DNA from 2 places in the Methylorubrum pseudosasae genome. Region 2 is predicted to be linked to the other one. Evidence: predicted binding sites of a transcription regulator. Region 2 holds the regulator's gene; the other holds the start of a gene.

Region 1 (10,564 bases), 2.0 Mb from region 2:
GGAAACGGATCGGCGCCGCGCAAGGGGAGCGCCTCGACATAGAGCGGGCGCCCGCCGCCCCGGCGGCGCAGGAGGATCGTCTCCTGTCGCGGCCAACTGCGCTCCGGCAGAACATCCGCCAGGAAGCGGCCGAACCGCGCGCTGTCGATGGGCTCCGCCGCCTCCGGTTCGGCACCGGTGCGCAGGGCGAGGTAGCCCGCCGCCAGCCTTTCCGCCACGGGGCTGACAAGCCGGACACGGCCGCGGACATCGAGGACGACGATGCCGGCGCGCATCCGCTCCAGGGCGGAGGTCAGACCCTCCGCCTCGCGCCGCATCTCGCCGACGAGCGCCGTCAGCCGGAAGGCGCGGATGACGTGCGGGCCGACGAGCCCCATCCGCTCGATCTCGGCGCCCTCGAACGGCCCGTTGCGCACATCGCGCGAGGCGCTGAACGACAGGGTGTGGCGGTCCATCGGATCGGCCCCGACATAGGCGCAGAGATTGGCGAGGCGGTGCCGGTCGATGAAGTGCTGGAAGAACGGATCGGCGCGCTTCTCCTCCGCCGTGAGGTACATCTCGTCGACCGTGACCATGCCCGGCCGCATGATGCCGCGTTCCCGGCCGAGGCGGATGCGCGTGTCATGCTGCCACCAGCCGCCGACGCCGTAATCGAGATTCACGTCGGCGATCCGCTCGGAGGCCAGCGTCTGCGCCGTGCGCGCGGGATCGTGCGAGACGATCACCGCACCGCGGGCCCCGACCGCATCGGCGATCCCGTCGAGCGCGTCAGACCACGTCTCGGGTTCGACGGCCGCCGCGTAACACGCGTCGATCAAGGCGAGAGGATCGAAACCGGGCATCGACCGACATGAGAGATGTCGACCTGATTCCATCGGGTCGGCGCCTCCGGACCCTCATTGTGATGCGCCTTCCTTCGCCGAACCGGCAACCACTTCGACGGAAGGCGCTCCGGGTGGAACGAACCCCAGTCTGAAGCATGTTCCAGGGCAACCGACGATTGCCGCGGAGCCACAGCTCTCGATCTTGAGGGGTCTTTCCCGGATTGCCTCACGGCTTGCGGCGGAAATGTTACGCTCACGCGCGAACGCCGCCGCGAAGCCCGGATCGCCCCGCCGAGCCAGGGAGGCCGGGCCGCCCCGTCAGCCCTCGATGCGGGAGAAGTCGGCCACTTCGCGGGTCGCCGCGCGCAGGGCGTTGAGGAGCAGGAGCCGGTTCTTGCGCAGGGCCGGGTCGTCGGCGTTGACGGTGACCTTTTCGAAGAAGGCGTCCACCGGCGCCCGCAGCCGCGACAGCGCCCGCATCGCCCCGGCGAAATCCTCGGCCGCCACCGCCGCGGAAGCCTCCTGGCGGGCCGCCGCCAGTGCCTCGGCGAGCGCCCGCTCCTCCGGCTGGCCGGAAGCGGCCAGCGCCGCATCGGGAGCCTCGTCGTAGGCGCCGCCGTCCTTCTTCTCCTCGATGCGCAGGATGTTGGCCGCACGCTTGTAGCCGGCGAGCAGGTTTTTTCCGTCATCGGTGGCAAGGAACGCGCCCAGCGCCTCGACCCGCCGGACGACCAACAAAAGATCGTCCTGGCCGGGAAGGGCGAACACCGCGTCGATCAGGTCGTGACGAGCGCCCTGGTCGCGCAGGTAGACCTTGAGACGATCGGCGAAGAAGGCGAGGAGATCCGCCGTGCGCTCGTCGCTTCCGCTTGCGAAACGGCCTTTCAGAAGGGAGGCCAGCGACAGCCGCAGCGACCGTTCGATCACGGCGCGGATCACGCCCAAAGCCGCCCGCCGCAACGCGAACGGATCCTTGCTGCCGGTCGGCTTCTCGTCGATCGACCAGAAGCCTGCGAGCGTATCGAGCTTGTCGGCGAGCGCCACGGCGATGGAGACCGGATCGGTCGGCACGCGGTCGCTCGGACCCACCGGCTTGTAGTGCTCCTCGATCGCCGCGGCGACGCTGTCGTGCTCGCCCTGAAGCGCCGCGTATTTGCGGCCCATCAGGCCCTGCAATTCCGGAAACTCGCCGACCATCTCGGTGACGAGATCGGCCTTGGCGAGCCGGGCCGCGCGCTCGGCCAAAGCCGGGTCGGCCCCGACCAGCGGGGCGATTTCCTTCGCGAGCGCAGCGATGCGGGCGACGCGCTCGCCTTGCGTGCCGAGCTTCTCGTGGAAGACGATCGAATCGAGCTTGGGGAGGCGGTCCTCCAGCTTCGTCGCTTTGTCGGTCTCCCAGAAGAAGCGTGCGTCCGAGAGCCGGGCCCGCACCACGCGCTCGTTGCCGGCGGTGATCGCCGCGCCGCCATCGGAGGCGATGAGGTTCGAGACCAGGACGAAGGCCGGCGCCAGCTCGTCCGAGCCGGATTTGCGCAGCACGAAGCACTTCTGGTTGGCGCGGATCGTCGCCCGGATCGCCTCGGCCGGGATCTCCAGGAAGCGCTCCTCGAACGAGCCCATCAGCACCACGGGCCGTTCCACCAGCCCGGCCACCTCTTCTAGCAGACCTTCGTCCTCCACGAGGTCGAGGCCGCGGGCGAAGGCGAGATCCTTCGCGTCGTGCAGGATGATGTCCTTGCGCCGGTCGGCATCGAGGATCACGTCGGCGCGCTCCAGCGCCTGCACGTAATCGTCGAAGCGGCGCACCTCGAAGGGTTCGGGCGCGAGGAAGCGGTGGCCGCTCGTGACCGTGCCGGCGGTGATGCCATCCACCGAGAACGGCACGACCTCCGGCGTCTCGGTCTCGGGGCCGAAGGTGGCGACGATCGATTGCAGCGGGCGCACCCAGCGCAGGGAGCCGGGCTGGGCCGAGGCCGCGCCCCAGCGCATCGATTTTGGCCAGGGGAAGCTCTTGATGATGCCCGGCAGGATCTCGGCGAGCACGTCGAGCGTCTCGCGGCCGGGCCGCTCGATCACCGCGAGGTAGAACTCCCCCTTCTTCGGATCGGTGACGGTGGTGGCCTGATCGAGGCTCGCGAGCCCCGCGCTCTTCAGGAAGCCTTGCACGGCGGCTTCCGGCGCGCCGACACGGGGGCCGCGCCGCTCCTCGCGCACCGCCTCGCAGCGGGCGGGCAGCCCGGCGACGTGCAGCGCCAGCCGCCGCGGCGTCGCGAAGGCCTTTGCGCCCTCGTAGAGGAAACCGCGCTCGACCAGCGCGTCGGTGACGAGCTTCTTCAGATCCTCGGCCGCACGCCGCTGCATGCGCGCGGGGATCTCTTCGGAGCGGAGTTCGAGCAGAAGGTCAGGCATGCGCGCGGGAATAGCCGCCCGCTCGGGCCGCGTCGAGACGGGAGATGGTCCCCATCTGTCACCGCCGCCCCATCGTCATCGCGCGCGTCGGCGAAGCAGTCCAAGGACGCGGTTTCTCCGGATCGATTCGGCGTCTCCTCGGGATGAAAGTCCCGTCAGCCGATCCGTCCGCCCCCCGTCCGCCGCACCGCCACAACGGAGGGCCGCGGCGGCAGGTCGGGTGAAAAATCCGGCCAGCGGGTCGAGGGCTTCTCGTAGGAGCCGAGGGCGCCCTCCTCGTCGGGCTCGCCGGGATGCTGGACGGCGACGAAGAAGGTCTCGTCGTCGGGGGTGAAGCAGGGGCCGCATATCTCGGCGCCCACCGGCACCCGCAGGAAGTGGCGCGCGGTGCCCCGGCGCGGGCCTTCCGTTTCCACCGCCCAGATGCCATCGGCCCGGCCGGTGGCACGGCGGTTGTTGCCGTCGGTGGCGATCCAGAGGCGGCCGCGCCCGTCGACGGTGCAGTTGTCGGGCATCCCGAACCACCCGTTCTCCGTGGTGAGCGCGGAAAAGCTCGCCTTCACCTCGGGCTTGGCCGGGTCGCCGCAGCGCACCAGCACCTCCCAGCGGAAGATCGCGGCCGCGTGGTCGGTGCCGTCGGGGGTGATCTCGATGACGTGGCCGAAGGCGTTGGGGCCGCGCGGGTTGGCGGGCTCCTCTTGATCGGCGGTGCGCTTCCCGTTGTTGGTCAGCATTACGTAGACGCGGCCGGTGCGCGGGTTCGCCTCGATGTCCTCGGGCCGATCCATCGGTGTGGCGCCGAGGCTCTTGGCGGCGCGGCGGGTCTCGATCAGCACGTCGGCCTGGCCAGCGAAACCGTTGCTCGCATCGAGCCCGTTCGCGCCGTGCACCAACGGCAGCCAGCGGCCGGTGCCGTCGGGCTCGAACCGGGCGACGCTGAGCGTGCCGGAATCGAGAAGGTCGGCGTTGGCCGCGCGCTCGGCCTGCACCCGGCCCTCGCTGACGAAGCGGTAGACGTGCTGGAAGCGCTCGTCGTCGCCGAGATAGACGACGTAGCGTCCGTCGAGCGAACGCGCGCCCGCCGCACCTTCATGCTTGAACCGGCCGAGCGCCGTGCGCTTCTTCGGCGTCGAGGCCGGATCGAACGGGTCGATCTCGACCACCCAGCCGAACCGGTTCGGCTCGTTCGGCGCCTGCGCGAGATCGAAGCGCGGATGGAAGCGGCTCCAGGCATATTGCGGGCTGCCCAGGCCGATCGCCTTCGCGTTGCCGGCCTCCGCATGTCCGGCAGGGAGAGCTCCGGAGAAGTAGTAGTTGATGTTCTCCTCGCCCGAGAGCCACGTGCCCCAGGGCGTGACACCGCCCGAGCAGTTATTGATCATGCCGAGCACGCGCCGGCCGCTCGGGTCGGCCTCGGTCATGAGGCGGGGATGACCCGCCGCCGGGCCGGTGAGGGCGATCGGCGTCTCCGCCGTGATGCGCCGCGTGTAGGGCGAGCCGATCACCGGGCGCCAGCCTTCCGTCTCGCGGACGATCTCGACCACCGAGCCGCCATGGGCGGCCATCTCGATCGCAACCTGTTCCGGGCTCAGGGCGGCGATCACGCCCTTGCGGTCGGCGGCCCCGAGGCCGGGAAACATCAGCTCGGCATTGGTGTATTCGTGATTGACCACGAGCAGGCCACGCCGGCCGTCTTTGTCGAGCGGGATGAAGCCGACGAAGTCGTTGTTGTAGCCGAACTGGCGCTCCTGAGCCCGCGCGCTCTGCTTTTGCGGATCGAAGGCCGGCGCCTCGGGAAACAGCGGGTCGCCCCAGCGCATCAAGGGTTTCGCCTCGTAGCCCTCGGCCACGTGCAGGTGCTCATCGATTCCGGCGGCGAGTTCGGGGAAGTCGAAGGCGGAGGCCTCGGCGGGAGCCGCGACGGTCTGCGGTGCGATTCCGGCGGCGAGTGCGGCGGCGAGCGAGCCACGCATCAGGTCGCGCCGGGAGAAGCGCTGCGCGATCACCGCATCGAGGGTCGGGGCGTCGGGCGTGTCGGACATCGGGCGCGTCTCATCCACCTTCGTGAGGCGGCGCGCCTACGCCCGTCCGATGTCGCTTCGATGACGGGACGGTTCGCTGCGCGGCCACGCGCTCAAGCGCTTTCCGACGAAGTGGACACCGGTTCGGCGAAAGAAAGCGTGTTGAAACAGAAACCTAGAGACGCCGGCCTGATGCAATGGGGTCGGATACGGCTCTAGGGCAGCGGCGCCGACAGGATCGCGACGAGATCCCAGGTCTCGCCCTTCAGCGAGCGAACGTTGGCGATCTTCCATGCGCCGGCCTCGCGTACGAGGTTGTAGCGCAGTTCCTGCGGCCCGCCGTTGCGGAAAGTCGCCCGCACCTCGGCCCGCTCGCCGTCGTTCGAGAGCGGGGCGAGCGCCAGCGACTTGGCGAAACCCGGCTCGGTGTCCTGGCCGTTAACGTGAAAGGCGAAACCGAGCCGCCCGACCTCGCCCTTGGCCTCGCGCTGGTCGCGCTCGTAGAGCGCGCGTAGGGATTTGGCGTAGAAGCGCACCGCGTTGATGTCGTCCGCCGCGTAGAAGACCCGCACGGTCTCCACCGGGTCGGTCGCGGATTGCGCGAAGGCGGGGCCGACGAGCAGCCCGAGGGTGAGGGCGAGGACGGCGCGGCGGCGCATCGTTCAGGCGGCTGCGGCGTGGCCGCCGGCCTCTGTCTTCAACCATGCGGCGCCGCAGGCCTTGGCCAGTTCGCGCACGCGCAGAATGTAGCTCTGACGCTCGGTGACCGAGATCACGCCGCGGGCGTCGAGCAGGTTGAAGACGTGGCTCGCCTTGATGCACTGGTCGTAGGCCGGCTGCACGATGCGGTGGCGCGCGCCCTCGCTCTCGGGGGCTCCGGCTTCGAGATAGAGGCGGCAGGTCTTCTCCGCATCGGCGAAGTGGCGGAACAGCATCGCCGTGTCCGCGGCCTCGAAGTTGTGCCGCGAATATTCCTGCTCGGCCTGGAGGAAGACGTCGCCGTAGGTGACCTTCTCGTCACCCTCGCCGCCGTTGAAATTGAGATCGTAGACGTTCTCGACGCCCTGCACGTACATCGCGAGGCGTTCCAGACCGTAGGTCAGCTCGCCGGCCACCGGGGCGCATTCGAATCCGGCGACCTGCTGGAAGTAGGTGAACTGGCTCACCTCCATCCCGTCGCACCAGCACTCCCAGCCCAGGCCCCAGGCGCCGAGCGTCGGGCTCTCCCAATCGTCCTCAACGAAGCGGATGTCGTGGAGCTTGAGATCGACGCCGATCGCCTCCAGCGAGGCGAGGTACAGCTCTTGGAGGTTCGGCGGGTTCGGCTTCAGGATCACCTGAAACTGGTAGTAGTGCTGCAGCCGGTTCGGGTTCTCGCCGTAGCGCCCGTCTTTCGGCCGCCGCGAGGGCTGCACATAGGCCGCTTTCCACGGCTTCGGGCCGAGGGCCCGCAGGGTCGTGGCCGGATGGAAGGTGCCGGCGCCGACCTCCATGTCGTAGGGCTGGAGGATCACGCAGCCCTTGGCCGCCCAGAAGCGCTGCAGGGTGAGGATCAGGCCCTGGAACGAGCGTGTGGGCGAAAGGTCGGCGTCACTCGGCATGGAAGGTCCGACAGGAGGGAAGGTGCCGGACCGTTTAAGAGCGGGGGGCGGGGTGTCAAGCAAACTCGCTGCCGGGGCCGCCCCCTGTCATCGGTCTAGGCCCGGGGCGCGGAGCGGGTGAAGTTCCGCTTGGCCGTCCGGTCCTTCGGCACCGCCTGGATTGCCGGCTTGTCCGCCAGCAACTGCTTCACGCGGTCGTTGAAGTCGGTCGCTGACACGGGGCGTGCGCCGCCCTTATCCGAAGAATAAGCCATATCGGTCTCCGCAAAAACGCCCAAAGCACGGGATTGCGCGGAGGGTCTCCTTCATATGGGGCGCCGGCGGGCATTTGCGAGGCCGAGGGCCGAACGGGGCCGGTGGCGAGGCCCCGGTGCGCCCCGGCACATCTTTTTACCGGACGCGGCCGCATCGCGGGAACGGCAAAGGTTTCTGCCAAGTTAAGACGGCAAATGAACAGCCACGCTCCGGCCCTCTCGGCGAGCGGTTAACACTTTCGGACAGATCATGCGCACGGGTTTGACTGTTTTCGCCGCCCTCGTCGCGGCCTCGCTCGCCACCACGTCGCTCATGATGGGCGCTTCGAACGCTTTCGCCACGCAGGATGGCAGCGGCATCGTCGAGAAGACGGTGGCGGTCACCCCCGTCGAGATCGCGCCGGTCGCCGCCATGCCCGCCGCCGAGACCTGCGCCCGCAAGGTCCGGGTGGTCTATTCCGGTTACAGTGCCCTGGCCGGCTGCGCGCGCTGAGCTGAAACCGCTCAGGGTCGGGCAAGGCACCGCACCCGTAATCCGGCCAGGATCCGCTCGAACACCTCCGGCCGGTCGAGGGCGCGGGTCAGCACCACCGCCCCCTGGATGCCGCCGACGACCTCTTCGGCAAGCTCGCCCGCCGACACCGAGGAATGACCCGCCCGACCCAAAGCCGCGGCGAGGGCTTCGACCCAGCGGGCGAAGTAATCCCGAAGACGGCCCGCGAAACGGTCGCGGGCATCGCTTAGGCTCAGGGCCCCGACGAGGCAGACCCGGCGGCCGGAGCGGAAATAGTCGGCGACCGTCGCAAACATCGCCGCCACGGCCGCCGCCGGGTCTTCCGCCTCCCGCAGGGGGCGGAAGACGTTGGCCTCGAACCAGCCGTCGATCTCGGCGAGCACGGCGCCTGCCATCTCCTCCTTCCCGCCGGGAAAGAAGTGGTAGAGGCTGCCCTTGCCGAGCCCCGTCGCCTTCGAGATCAGCGACAGGCTCGCGCCCTCGTAGCCGTGCTCGCGAAACACCTCCGCGAGCAGCGGCAACACGTCGGAGCGTTCGGCGACGGTACGGGCCACGCCCTACAGCCCCAGATCGCTCAAGGACGGGTGGTCGTCGGGACGGCGGCCGAGCGGCCAGTGATACTTCCGGTCGGCTTCGGCGATCGGCAGATCGTTGATGGAGGCGATCCGGTGGCGCATCAGGCCCGCCTCATCGAACTCCCAGTTCTCGTTACCGTAGGAACGGAACCACTGGCCGCTGTCGTCGCGCCACTCGTAGGCGAAGCGCACGGCGATCCGGTTGCCCTGGTGCGCCCAGACTTCCTTGATCAGCCGGTACTCCAACTCACGCGCCCACTTGCGGCGCAGGAAGGCCGCGATCTCCTCGCGTCCCCGGACGAACTCGGCGCGGTTCCGCCAGACGCTGTCCGGCGTGTAGGCAAGGGCGACGCGCTCCGGGTCGCGGCTGTTCCAGGCGTCCTCCGCCATGCGCGCCTTCTGCGCAGCGGTTTCGTCGGTGAAGGGCGGAAGCGGGGGGCGTGACATGGCGGGACCTCTCTGTACCTATCGGTCAACTGCAAACCGATCGGTACAGAAACTCGTTCAAGCCGGCAAGTGCGATTCTGCCGACAAATTTATGAAAGTCGTCCGTTCGGTGCACAACGTAGGCAAGCCGTTCAGGCTCGCGCAGGAACTTTCTAATTCTCTATACGCAAAACCCGATAAGCATACATCCAACACTAAGGTGAAAAGCAAGAAGTAAAACTAGCGATGTTGGCCCGTAGGCGACAGCAATCAATATCCTTAAGATCACGGATTTGATTGGCAGAATCAGACATCCGACCGTCCCAATGAATACTGGCGTATAAATTAAATCTAATCCGACGGCATCAATAAATCCGTAATTTATAAGAAAATATACGAAAAGTGAAACCCAGATCGGCGATAAAATGATCCCGATCACGTAGATTGATTTAAGAACGGTCCGCCTAGACCCAACGCTCATCCATTCGGCAATCCGGTCAACAGGTGATGCGGGCACTGATTTATTCCTACCCGACGTCCTTTCGGACACGTCGTCGCAATAATTCAATGCAATTCTCAATGCATACTGTCGATCTCTTCTGGAGACCTGGCTGAAACTATATGCACGAAGTGTAAGCAATTCCGAGATTGCTATAGTCCCAATCGCGCCCAGGCGGCCCGCTCCTCCACCGCCGCGATCAGCGCATCGGGGAGTCCGGCCGCAGTCTGGCCCGGACCGGCGCGGCGGAGCAGGCGGGCGAGCCAGGAGCCGCGATTCTCGGCCACGAGCCGCAGATCGACCTTCTCGCCGTAACGGGCGCGCAGGGTGCCGCGCAGGTCGCCGATTGCATCGACGAGGCCGAGCTCGAGCGCCTGCCGCCCGGTCCAGACCGCGCCGGTGAACAGGTCGCGGCTGGCATCGAGCGTCGGCCGGCGCTCGCGCACGAGGCCGGAGAACAGGGCCTGCACGTCGGCCTGGATCTCCTTCAGCCGGGCGATGTCCTGCGGGTTTTCCGGGCGGAACGGGTCGAGCATCGCCTTCGCCTCGCCCTGGGTGTGGACGCGGCGCTCGATGCCGATGCGCTCGATCAGCCGGTCGAAGCCGAAGCCGGCCGAGACCACGCCGATGGAGCCAACGAGCGAGGTGGGATCGGCGACGATCTCGTCGGCGGCGCAGGCGATCATGTAGCCGCCCGAGGCCGCGGCATCCTCGACGAAGGCGAAGACCTTGATCTTCTTTTCCTCCGCCAGCGCCCGGATGCGCTGGTAGATCAGGTGCGACTGCACCGGCGATCCGCCGGGGGAGTTGATCACGAGCGCCACCGCCGACAGGCTCGGCATGGTGAAGGCGCGCTCCAGGCTCGGCGCCACCGTGCCGATGGAAAGGCCCGCCCGGATCGGCGAGACGGCGCCGATCGCCCCGCTCAGGCGCACCACGGCGACCCGCGGCGGGGTCTCACGGAAGCGGCGGGGCAGGAGGCGGCGCATCCAGGTCGGGATGGTCAGCGGCATGGCGGCCTTTTTTTCAGAACGCGCGGGTGCGCGGCTTCCTAGATCGCATCTCGACGAAGCGGTCACCGATTCGTCGAAAGACTGCGCGTCTAAACATGGGGCGGGAGACGCCGACCTGATGCAATGGGGTCGGATACGGCTCCACGAGGCAGGTCCCCTCTCCGTTAACAGGACGCCGCCGGGCGATCCATTGCGGCGGGCGCCCGTTTCGACCGGGATCCGGCTTCACGGCGCCGGCCAGGGGTCGCCCCGATGCAGCGCCTCGGCTTCCCCGGTGAAGCGCCCGGCCTCGTCTTGGAGCACCAGCGGCGGCAGCAGGCGAAACGGCGCGCGGCTGCCCTTCACCGCCGCGACCAGCACGCGGATCGCCGGCCGATCGGCCCGCCCGTGAACCGGGCGGGCGGCGCAATCGCCGAAGCGCCCGCGCA
Region 2 (10,564 bases):
CTCAGCAAGCGCGAAGCCGAGTCGGAGGCCCGCGAGCCCGTAGGTCTTGCCGAACGAGCGCAGGATCACGAGGCCGGGCCCCGGCCGTGCCGCCTCCACGGGTTCAAGGTCGGCGAAGGCCTGATCGAGCACGACGAGGCCTCGCCCGGCGACGCGTGCCAGCGCCTCGGCCGAGAACACGCGCCCGTCGGGATTGTTGGGGCTGACCGCCACCACGATTTCGGCGCCCTCCGCCTCGCGCGGATCGGTCACCATCCGCACGGTATGGCCGGAGCGGGTCCAGGCAGCGGCGTGCTCGGCATAGGTCGGGCCGAGCACCGCGACGCGGGACGGCGGCATCAGCCGCGGCAGGGTTTCGATCAGGATCTGCGTGCCGGGCGCGGCGACGATATGGTCCGGCCCCGGCGCGCCGTAGGCCTCCGCCGCCGCGGATTTGAGCCGGGCAAGGTCGGCGGGGGAGGGCAGGCGGTAAAGGGCACTGGCTATGAGGGGCGGCAGCGGATAGGGCACCGGGTTGATACCGGTCGAAAGGTCGAGCCACGGCTCGGGCGCGCCCGGAAACAGCCGGCGGGCCGCGTCGAGATCGCCGCCATGCGCGATCCCGTCGCGCGAATCGTCCGTCAGCACCTCGCGTCCGCCCATCCCGCCCCGCACCGACCCCACCAACGATGTCCTGGATCGCCCTGACCCATCCGCCCGACACCCTCGGCATCCTGGCCCTCGCCCTGCTGATCGAGGCCATGGCGGGTTATCCGGACCGCCTCTACAGGGCGCTCGGCCATCCTGTCACCTGGATCGGCCGACTGATCGCGGCGCTCGAACGCGGGCTCAACCGGGGCACGCCGCGAGCGCGCCGGCTCGGCGGCATCCTGGCGCTCACCGGGCTGCTCGCCACGGTGGCCGCCGTCACCCTGGGGCTGACGGCACTCGCCGCGCTCACGGGTCACGGGTTCGGGCTGGTGGTCCTCGCGATTCTCGCCGCCAGCCTGCCGGCGCAGCGCAGCCTGTTCGTCCATGTCCGGCGCGTCTCCGCCGCCCTGCGGACGGAGGGGCTGGCCGGGGGTCGCACTGCCGTCTCGATGATCGTCGGCCGAAACCCCGAGAGCCTCGACGAGGCGGCCGTGTGCCGAGCCGCGATCGAGAGCCTCGCCGAAAACTTTTCCGACGGCATCGTCGCGCCGGCCTTCTGGATCGGCGCGGGCGGGCTCACCGGCGGCGCGCTCTACAAGGCGATCAACACCGCCGACAGCATGATCGGCCACCGGACTCCCCGCTACGAAGCGTTCGGCTGGGCCGCGGCCCGTCTCGACGATCTCGTGAACCTGCCGGCCTCGCGGCTCACCGCCCTCCTGCTGATCGCGGCAGCGGCCCTGAGCCGGGATGTCTCTGCGGCGGGCGCATGGCGGGCGATCCGCCGCGACGCGGGCCGCCACCGCTCGCCCAATGCCGGCTGGCCCGAGGCGGCCATGGCCGGCGCGCTTGGCTTACGGCTCGCGGGCCCGCGCATCTACGGCGACACCCGCGTCGAGGATGCCTGGATGGGCGACGGGCGGGCCGAGGCCAACCCCGACGACATCGTGCGCGCGCTGAAGCTCTACCGGACGGCCTGCGCGCTGCAATTCACGCTGGTCGCGGCCGGGACCGGCCTTTGGCTCACCTTCGGCCGCTAAGGTTCTTGTCTTTGCATCATCTTTTTCCGAAAGCCGGCAATCGCCTTTCGGAATGATGCTCGAGCGTCCCTCAGCGCAGGCGCAGCAGCCCGTCGCAGTCGAGATGCGCTTCGAGATGGTCGGCAAAGCGGTCGAGCACCTCTTCGATGCCGGCCTCGTAGTGGGTGAGGCCCGGCGCAGCGCCGAGCCGGGCGAGCCAGGCCGCGCGTTGGCGATCGTCGGCGAACAGGCCGTGGACATAGGTGCCGGTCACGAGCCCGTCGCCGGAGACGGCCCCGTCGGCCCGGCCGTCGGCGAAGCGCAGCAGCGGTCGGGCGGTGTCCGGCCCGGTCGTGTCGCCGATATGCATCTCGTAGCCGGAGAACGGCGCGCCATCGCCAAGCGTCGTGCCGGTGGTGGCGACGAGGCGCTTCTCGCCCGTCATCACCGTCGCGACGTCGAGGAGGCCGAGACCCGGCCGGTCACGCGGCGCGCCTTCGATCCCCTGCGGATCGGCGATGGAGCGCCCGAGCATCTGGTAGCCGCCGCACAGCCCGAGCACGCGACGGCCGCGGCGCAGATGGGCGCGGATATCGATGTCCCATCCTTCCGCGCGCAGACATTCGAGGTCGTCGATCGTGGTCTTCGAACCCGGCAGGATGATGAGATCGGCTTCCGCCGGGACGGCCTCACCGGGCGGCACGAAGGTCACCGCGACGCCGGGCTCCTGCCGCAGCGGGTCGAGGTCGTCGAAATTGGCGATGTGCGGAAAGCGCAGCACCGCGATCAGCGGCACGGCGCCGTCACGGCGCGCTTGCGGGGCATCGAGCGCCACCGCGTCCTCCGGCGGCAGGCGGACGGCATCGGGAAAGAACGGCACGAGGCCGAACGGCGACCAGCCGGTGCGCGCGGCGATCAGAGTCATGCCGTCGGCAAACAGCGTCGGGTCGCCGCGAAAGCGGTTGACGATGAAGCCGCGGATCATCGCCGCATCGTCGGGCTCCAGCACCGCCTGCGTGCCGACGAGGCTGGCGATGACGCCGCCCCGGTCGATGTCGCCGACGAGCACCACCGGCGTTCCCGTCGCCCGGGCAAAGCCCATATTGGCGATGTCGCCCTGCCGCAGGTTCACCTCGGCCGGCGAGCCCGCGCCCTCCACGAGCACGATGTCCGCCTCGCCGCGCAGCCGCTCGAAGCTGTCGAGCACGGAGGCCATCAGGCGCGGCTTCCAGGCCTGGTACTCCCGCGCCCGCGCCGTGCCGATCATCCGCCCCTGCACCACCACCTGTGCGCCGACTTCGCTCTGCGGCTTCAGGAGCACCGGGTTCATGTGAACCGAGGGCGCGACCCGCGCGGCGCGGGCCTGGAGCGCCTGGGCCCGGCCGATCTCCCCACCATCGGCGGTGACGGCGGCGTTGTTCGACATGTTCTGCGGCTTGAACGGACGCACCGTCAGGCCACGCCGGGTGAAGGCACGGGCGAGGCCGGCCACCAGCAGCGACTTGCCGACATCGGACCCGGTCCCCTGGATCATCAGGGCGCGGGTCATCGGCGGTTCTTTGGTCGAGGCGCGGGCATCACGCTGCCATGGCATCGGGGCCGGGCGGCGTCGAGCCGATTTACGGCGCTCTGCGCTCGCTGCGCCGTGCCATCAGCCAGGAAAGCGCGCCCGCGGCATCGGGAATGGCGGGCACATCCGGCAGGGCAGGGCGGTCGACGATCACCACGGGAAGCCCGAGCCGACGTGCGGCCTCGATCTTCGGATAGGTCGCCGCGCCGCCGGAATTCTTCGTCACCAGCACCTCGATTCGCGCCTCGCGCATGAAGCGGATCTCGTCCGCGAGCGTGAAGGGGCCGCGGGCGCTGACGGTGACGAGGTTGGGCACCGGTAACGCATCGCCGACCGGCTCGATCGTGCGCACGACGTAAGCGTGCTGCGGCGCGCGGGCGAAGGCAGCCAGTTCCTGTCGGCCGATGGTGAGGAACACCGTTCTCGGTGCGGCGCCGAGCGCGTCGAGGCAGGCCGGCACGTTCGCCGCCGCGATCCAGTCGTCGCCGGGCTCGCGCTCCCAGGCCGGGCGGCGCACCGCGAGCAGCGGCACCGCCACAGCCCTGCTGGCCTCCGCCGCATTGGCCGAAATCCGCGCGGCGAAGGGGTGGGTCGCGTCGATCACCGCCTCGATGCCGTTCTCCGAAAGCCACCGCGCCAGCCCCTCCGCACCGCCGAACCCGCCGATGCGGGTCGGCACCGGCTCGGGCCGCGGCGCGGCGGTGCGACCGGCCATCGACAGCGTCACCGCGACATCCGGCTCGCGCGCCAGAAGGGCGACGAGCGCGCTGGCCTCGGTGGTCCCGCCGAGGACAAGGATGCGCAGGGGAGCGGCATCGGGATTCGACGTGGGATGGCGCGCAGGAGAACCCTGGTCGGCGGCTCCGGACATTCGTACAACCTGTCTCGCCCGCATCAGCCCGGCAAAGGCCGGGCGAGGTTTTCGACGTGAGACCCTTCTGCCGCGATTGCCTGACGATGCAAGCCGAGGGCGCTCTGCGCTGCCGCGGATGCGGCTCGCCGCGCCTGCTCTCGCACGCGGCCCGCGACGCCTTGAGCATCGCCCACGTCGATTGCGACGCCTTCTACGCAGCGATCGAGAAGCGCGACGACCCGGCCTTGCGCGACAAGCCGCTCATCATCGGCGGGGGCAAGCGCGGCGTCGTCTCCACCGCGTGCTATCTCGCCCGGATCTCCGGGGTGCGCTCGGCGATGCCGATGTTCGAGGCGTTGAAGCGCTGCCCCGACGCCACCGTGCTGCGGCCGGATATGGAGAAATACGCCCGCGTCGGGCGCGAGGTGCGGGCGATGATGCTGGCGTTGACGCCTTTGGTTGAGCCGGTCTCCATCGACGAGGCGTTCCTCGACCTCTCCGGCACCGAGCGCCTGCACGGGACGAGCCCGGCGCTCACGCTCGCCCGCTTCGCCGCACGGGTCGAGGCGGAGGTCGGCATCACGGTGTCGGTGGGACTGTCGGACAACAAGTTCCTGGCCAAGATCGCCTCGGACCTCGACAAGCCGCGCGGCTTCTCGATCATCGCGGGCGCGGACGCCGCGACCTTCCTCGCCGACAAGCCGGTCGGCATCCTGCCCGGTATCGGCGAAAGTGCACGAAACCGCCTCGCCTCCCTCAACATCCACCGCGTCGGCGACATTGCGCGGGTCGATCCGACGCGTCTCCAGGCATCCCTCGGGCGCGATGCGCTGCGTCTCATCGATCTCGCCGCCGGCCGGGACCGGCGGCCGGTGCGCCCGACCCGGGAGGCCAAGAGCGTCTCGTCCGAGACGACCTTCTCGGCCGATCTCACCCGGTTCGAGGATCTGCGGCCGATCCTGTGGCAGCTCTGCGAAAAGGTGTCGGCACGGCTTAAGCGGGCGGAACTCGCCGCCGGCAGCGTCACGCTGAAGCTGAAGGATGCCCGCTTCCGGCTGCGGACCCGCACCCGCGGCGGCCTGAAACCCACCCAACTCGCCGACCGGCTCTTCCGCGAGGGCGAGCCGATGCTGCGGGCGGCCTGCGACGGCACGGCCTTCCGGCTGATCGGCATCGGCGGCGGCGATCTCTGCGGCGCGATCCATGCCGACCGCGGCGATCTCGCCGATCAGGGTATCGAGCGCGTCGCCCGCCGCGAGGCGGCGCTCGACCGGCTGCGGGAAAAGTTCGGCAGCGCCGCGATTCAGCGCGGGCTCGTCTTCACCGGCGAGCCGGAGCGGCGGCGCACCTGACGCGCGGCGACTACTTCTTGCAGGTGGGATCGGCCTTCGGGTCGGCTTTGGCGAGGTCGAGCCGCGTCAGATTCCCGTCGATGGCGAAATCACCGTAATCGAGGTGCAGCCGCCCGCTGACGCCGTCCTCGTAGAGGTCGAAGGTGAGGGTGTAGATCGGCGTGCGCTCACCCGCTCCGGCGGTGAAGTAGCTCAGCGTCACCGGCCACCGGCGCATGCCGCCGTGGTCGCCCTCGCGCAGCGGCTTGTCGCGCTCGGTGTCGGCGGCGGGCGCAGCGTTCGGGCGGCCGATGATGGCCAGCGTGTCGTAGACCTTGCGCCCGTCATCCGAGCCGTCGAACACCTTGGCCGAGACTGTCGTCTCACCCGTCTTGGCCGCCTCGATCAGGCGGATCATGTGGTGGATCGGAAACAGGACCGCGCCCTCGGCCTGAAACTGGTCGCGCTTGGGCTCCTTGAGCTTCACCTTGAGCGCGTCGGCCGCCTCCGCTGTCCCGTCGACGGCCGGAGAGGGCGCGTTGTTGAGAACGGTCGTGGTGCGGAAGCGGAAGCTCTTGCCGTCGCCGTTCTCGAAGGTGGTGCTGCGCAGATCCGAGGTGCGGTCGCCGGACTCGCCGGAATTGAGCATCGTCACCTGACGCGTCTGCATGGTGTAGCCGCGGCAGGCGTCGCCCGAGAAATCGATGACGATGCGCCCGCGCACGCCCTCGACCGCCCGCGTCCCTTCGGAGCGCGCCAGCGACAGATCGTAGACCGCGCGGTGGTTGGCCAGCCGGATCGCGGCCTCGTTCGGAACCGGTGCGGCCGGCCCCGCGGCCATCGCGCTTCCCGGCATCGCGGCAAGGAGGAAAAGGGCCGGCGCGAGGCGCAGTCGCATGCGATCTCCCAAAGTCCGCTTGAAGTGGGTTGTCCACAGGCGGCAGGCCGGCGGACGACGTCCGTCACATAGTCATCCCGTCCGTCCGGACAATCTTTTTCGATCGCGCTCCCGACGCGACCGCGGACATCTCGGCGATACCAGCAGCCGCCCGGCACCCCGGCCAGCCGACCCTCACCCGATCCGGACGCTCGGAAAAGATCAAGTTTACGCAACGCGTTAACGGATGGCGGAGGATTCGCTTGCTCCGCTGCGGAAACCGATCCGTCTCACCGTCCGACGGGTCCGATTGCCGGGGGAAACCGGACCGTGAGACGCGCGGACCCTTGCTCCGCGGCCGAGCTGTCCTGTAGTCTCCACAGCGTCGCCAACGGCATCTTTGGCGTCTGTTAACCGACATGTGCAGGGCCGGATCTCGGGCCCTGGCCATGCCTGCTGTCGCCATGCGCGCCAGCCGCGCTGCCGGCCGGTCTCACGTTCAAGGATGTTTCGACGTGGAGGGGACAATGACGGAAGCGGTCCCGAGCTGGACGGATGAGCGCGTCGAGCTGCTTCGTCGCCTGTGGGACGACGGCCTGAGCGCCAGCCAGATCGCCCTGCAGATCGGTGGCGTCTCGCGCAATGCCGTCATCGGCAAGGTGCATCGCCTCGGGCTCTCCGGCCGCGTCAAGTCGATGGGTGCGGCGTCGCAGGGACGTCGCCGGGAGGGCTTGGCCGCCGAGGTCGAGATGGAGGTCGTGGTCGTCGAGGAGCCGACGCTGCCGGAGCCGCCCGCGATCGTCGCGCACAGACCCGCACCGGACTTCCCGCTGCCGCAGAAGCCTGCCCCGGAGCCGGTGGCCCTCGCGGTTTCCGAGCGGGTCACCATCATGGATCTGCGCGAATCGATGTGCCGCTGGCCGATGGGCGACCCGACCTCGCCGGACTTCCGCTTCTGCGGCGGCCGCGCGATCACGGGCCTTCCGTACTGCACCCAGCACGCGCAGATCGCCTATCAGCCGGCCGCCGAGCGCAAGCGCGACCGCCGCGTCGCCGGTTTCCGCTAAAGGCTCCAAGAGAAGACAGCTGGGCACGCCCGCGACGACGGGCGATTGCCGACGTGCACCGAGTGGGGACGGGCTTTGCCCGACCCGCAGGACCGCCCCCTAGACCAAATCCCATTGATTCCTTCGAGCCAAATCCGGTCGATCCGTTCGGATTGCGGATTTGGACTTGGCTCAAGCGCCGCGCGGGCTGAGCGAGACAGTTCCCCCTTCGATCAGGCGGAGACCGTATCACTCCGCTCCGGCGAACATCTCGTCGAACGAGTAGCCGGAGCCGCGCACGGTGCGGATCGGGTCGCTCTGGCGCGGGCGGTTGATCGCCTTGCGCAGGCGGCCGACATGAACATCGACCGTGCGCTCATCGATGTAGACGTCGTGGCCCCACACGCCGTCGAGCAACTGCTCCCGCGAGAAGACCCGGCCGGGGCTCTGCATCAGGTATTCGAGCAGCTTGAATTCGGTCGGCCCGAGATGGATCTCGCGGCCCTGCCGGCGGATGCGGTGGCTGACGCGGTCGAGCTCGATATCGCCCGCCACGAGCATGTCGGAGACGTGGGTGGGCTTGGCGCGGCGCAGGAGCGCACGGACCCGGGCGAGCAGCTCCGGCACGGAGAACGGCTTGACGACGTAGTCATCGGCGCCGGTCGAGAGGCCGCGCACACGGTCGGTCTCTTCGCCCCGGGCGGTCAGCATGATGACCGGCAGGCGTTCGGTCTCACGGCGGGCACGGATGCGCCGGCACAGCTCGATCCCCGAGAGCCCCGGCACCATCCAGTCGAGGAGTACGAGGTCGGGCGTGGTCTCGTGCAGGCGAAGGTCGGCCTCGTCGCCGCGAACCGCGACATCGACTTGGAAACCCTCCGCTTCGAGATTGTAGCGCAGCAGGGTCGTCAGCGATTCCTCGTCCTCGACGATCAGGATGTGCGCACTCGTCATCGCCCGTCTTTCCATCCGTCACGCCCGGCCCTCGAGAGAGGAGCCGGAGACGTCTCTTGATCGCCGCGCGCGCCGAAAACCTTCGGTGTCAGGTGCTCGGCGTAATCGTCGCGTAGTTCGAAGCGTCGTTCTTGGGCCGCTCGGCCGTCGGCGTCTCGCCGGTGACGAGGTATTCGATGGTTTCGGCGACGTTGGTGGTGTGATCGCCGATCCGCTCGACGTTCTTGGCGCAGAACAGCAGGTGCGTACAGAACGAGATGTTGCGCGGATCCTCCATCATGTAAGTCAGGAGTTCCCGGAACAGTGAATTGTAGAGCGCGTCGATGGCGCTGTCCCGCTCCCACACCTCGCGGGCGGCGGTCACGTCGCGGCTCGCATAGGCATCGAGCACGTCCTTGAGCTGTTCCTGCACGAGGTCGCTCATGTGCTGGACGCCGAGCACGATCTTCTGCGGCTGGGCCTGATCGCTGATCGCCACGACGCGCTTGGCGATGTTCTTGGCGAGATCGCCGATCCGTTCCAGGTCGCCCGAGACGCGGATGCCGGAGATCGTCTCGCGCAGGTCGATGGCCAGCGGCTGACGGCGTGCGATGAGGAGAACCGAACGCTCCTCGATCTCCCGCTGCAGCAGGTCGAGGCGCTTGTCGGCGACGATCACCGCCTGAGCGAGGGTGGTATCCCGGCGCACCAGCGCGTCGGTGGCATCCGTCATCATCTTCTCGGCCACGCCGCCCATCTCGGCGATGGAGCGGCGCAGGTTCTCGAGGTCGGTGTCGTAGGAGGAGACGATATGGTCGGCCATGTCGCGAATTTCCCGATCAGGCGGTCGGACGAGGGCGCTCTCAAGCTGCGATGGACATGGGTCCGGCGGAAGAGGGCGCGTCTCAACGAGGGCGCAAGGGGGCTGCGACTGTCGTGCAGTCGCGGCCGATCTCAGCCGAAGCGGCCGGTGATGTAGTCCTGGGTCTGCCGTTTGGCCGGGTTCATGAAAATCTTCGTGGTCGCGTCGAACTCGATCAGCTCACCGAGATACATGAACGCCGTGAACTGCGAGATGCGGGCGGCCTGCTGCATGTTGTGCGTCACGATGACGATCGTGAACTCGGTCCGCAACTGCTCGATCAGCTCCTCGATGCGTCCGGTGGAGATCGGGTCGAGGGCCGAGGTCGGCTCGTCGAACAGGATGACCTCGGGGCGCTGTGCCACGGTGCGGGCGATGCACAGGCGCTGCTGCTGGCCGCCGGAGAGGCCGGTGCCGGACTGCTTGAGCTTGTCCTTCACCTCGTCCCACAACGCGGCCTTGCGCAGGGATTCCTCCACGCGCACGTCGAGCTCGGCTTTCGGAAGCTTCTCGTAGAGGCGCAGGCCGAAGGCGACATTGTCGTAGATCGACATCGGGAAGGGCGTCGGCTTCTGGAACACCATGCCGACGCGCGAGCGCAGTTCGTTCAGGTCGATCTTCGGGTCCAGAACGTTCTGCCCATCGAGCAGGATCTCGCCTTCCGCGCGCTGCTCCGGATAGAGGCTGTAGATGCGGTTGAAGGTGCGCAGCAGTGTCGACTTCCCGCAGCCCGAAGGCCCGATCAGCGCGGTCACCTGCCGGTCGCGGAAATCGAGGTTGATGTCCTTCAGGCCATGGAAGCTGCCATAGTAGAAGTTGAGATCCTTGCAGGCGATGCGCACCGGAGCCTTGACGTCGGCCGGGCTTCGACCTTCGAACTGGCTGCGGATCGCGGGGGAGGCGCTCATCGGATTGTCTCGCAGGTAGGAGGTCTGTCCGGGGGGCGGCCTCAGCGCGCCCGCTGGTCCTTGATCACAAGGCGGGCCACCACCGACAGGGCCAGGATGGTGACGGTGATGAGAAGGGCGCCCGCCCAGGCCAGGCTCTGCCAGTTCGGATAGGGCGACAGCGCGAACTGGTAGATCATCACCGGCAGGTTGGGCACGCCGCCGAGAAGGTTCGCGTTGAACCAGCTGTTGTTGTTGAGCGCCGTGAACAGCAGCGGCGCGGTCTCGCCGGCGATGCGGGCGAGCGCCAGGATGATGCCGGTGACGACACCCGCACTCGCCGCCCGCCAGGTGATCGCGCGGATGACGAGGGAGCGGGGCGCGCCGAGCGCGGCGCCGGCCTCGCGCATCTGGCTCGGCACGAGACGCAGCATGTCCTCGGTGGTGCGCACGATCACGGGGGTGGCGATGATGGCCAGCGCCACCGCGCCGGCCCAGCCGGAATAGGTCCCCATCGGCCGCACCATCAGCGTGTAGACGAAAAGGCCGATCAGGA

The links. Region 2 encodes PhoB, which activates phosphate uptake and scavenging genes when phosphate is short. Its sites were predicted from a motif close to TGTCATNNANCTGTCAT; they were not measured.
Region 1: a site for PhoB is predicted at 5,325-5,341, ahead of M2437_RS17875 (PhoX family protein). Genes of this name have one in related genera too.

What each region holds. Positions count from the first base shown of each region.
Region 1 covers NZ_JAQGDU010000002.1:3,577,298-3,587,861, reverse strand. Annotated here, with positions in the region: gene M2437_RS17885 (helix-turn-helix transcriptional regulator) at 1-818, opposite strand, end outside; gene glyS (glycine--tRNA ligase subunit beta) at 1,143-3,233, opposite strand; gene M2437_RS17875 (PhoX family protein) at 3,389-5,275, opposite strand; gene M2437_RS17870 (DUF3828 domain-containing protein) at 5,470-5,913, opposite strand; gene M2437_RS17865 (glycine--tRNA ligase subunit alpha) at 5,917-6,855, opposite strand; gene M2437_RS17860 (hypothetical protein) at 6,951-7,073, opposite strand; gene M2437_RS17855 (hypothetical protein) at 7,360-7,602, shown strand; gene M2437_RS17850 (TetR/AcrR family transcriptional regulator) at 7,614-8,177, opposite strand; gene M2437_RS17845 (nuclear transport factor 2 family protein) at 8,181-8,645, opposite strand; gene M2437_RS17840 (S49 family peptidase) at 9,276-10,136, opposite strand; gene M2437_RS17835 (tRNA1(Val) (adenine(37)-N6)-methyltransferase) at 10,362-10,564, opposite strand, start outside.
Region 2 covers NZ_JAQGDU010000002.1:1,602,502-1,613,065, forward strand. Annotated here, with positions in the region: gene cobD (threonine-phosphate decarboxylase CobD) at 1-642, opposite strand, end outside; gene cbiB (adenosylcobinamide-phosphate synthase CbiB) at 669-1,670, shown strand; gene M2437_RS08475 (cobyric acid synthase) at 1,741-3,198, opposite strand; gene M2437_RS08480 (cobalt-precorrin-6A reductase) at 3,269-4,090, opposite strand; gene M2437_RS08485 (DNA polymerase IV) at 4,147-5,424, shown strand; gene M2437_RS08490 (cell envelope integrity EipB family protein) at 5,435-6,301, opposite strand; gene M2437_RS08495 (GcrA family cell cycle regulator) at 6,808-7,347, shown strand; gene phoB (phosphate regulon transcriptional regulator PhoB) at 7,576-8,280, opposite strand; gene phoU (phosphate signaling complex protein PhoU) at 8,369-9,082, opposite strand; gene pstB (phosphate ABC transporter ATP-binding protein PstB) at 9,214-10,029, opposite strand; gene pstA (phosphate ABC transporter permease PstA) at 10,071-10,564, opposite strand, start outside.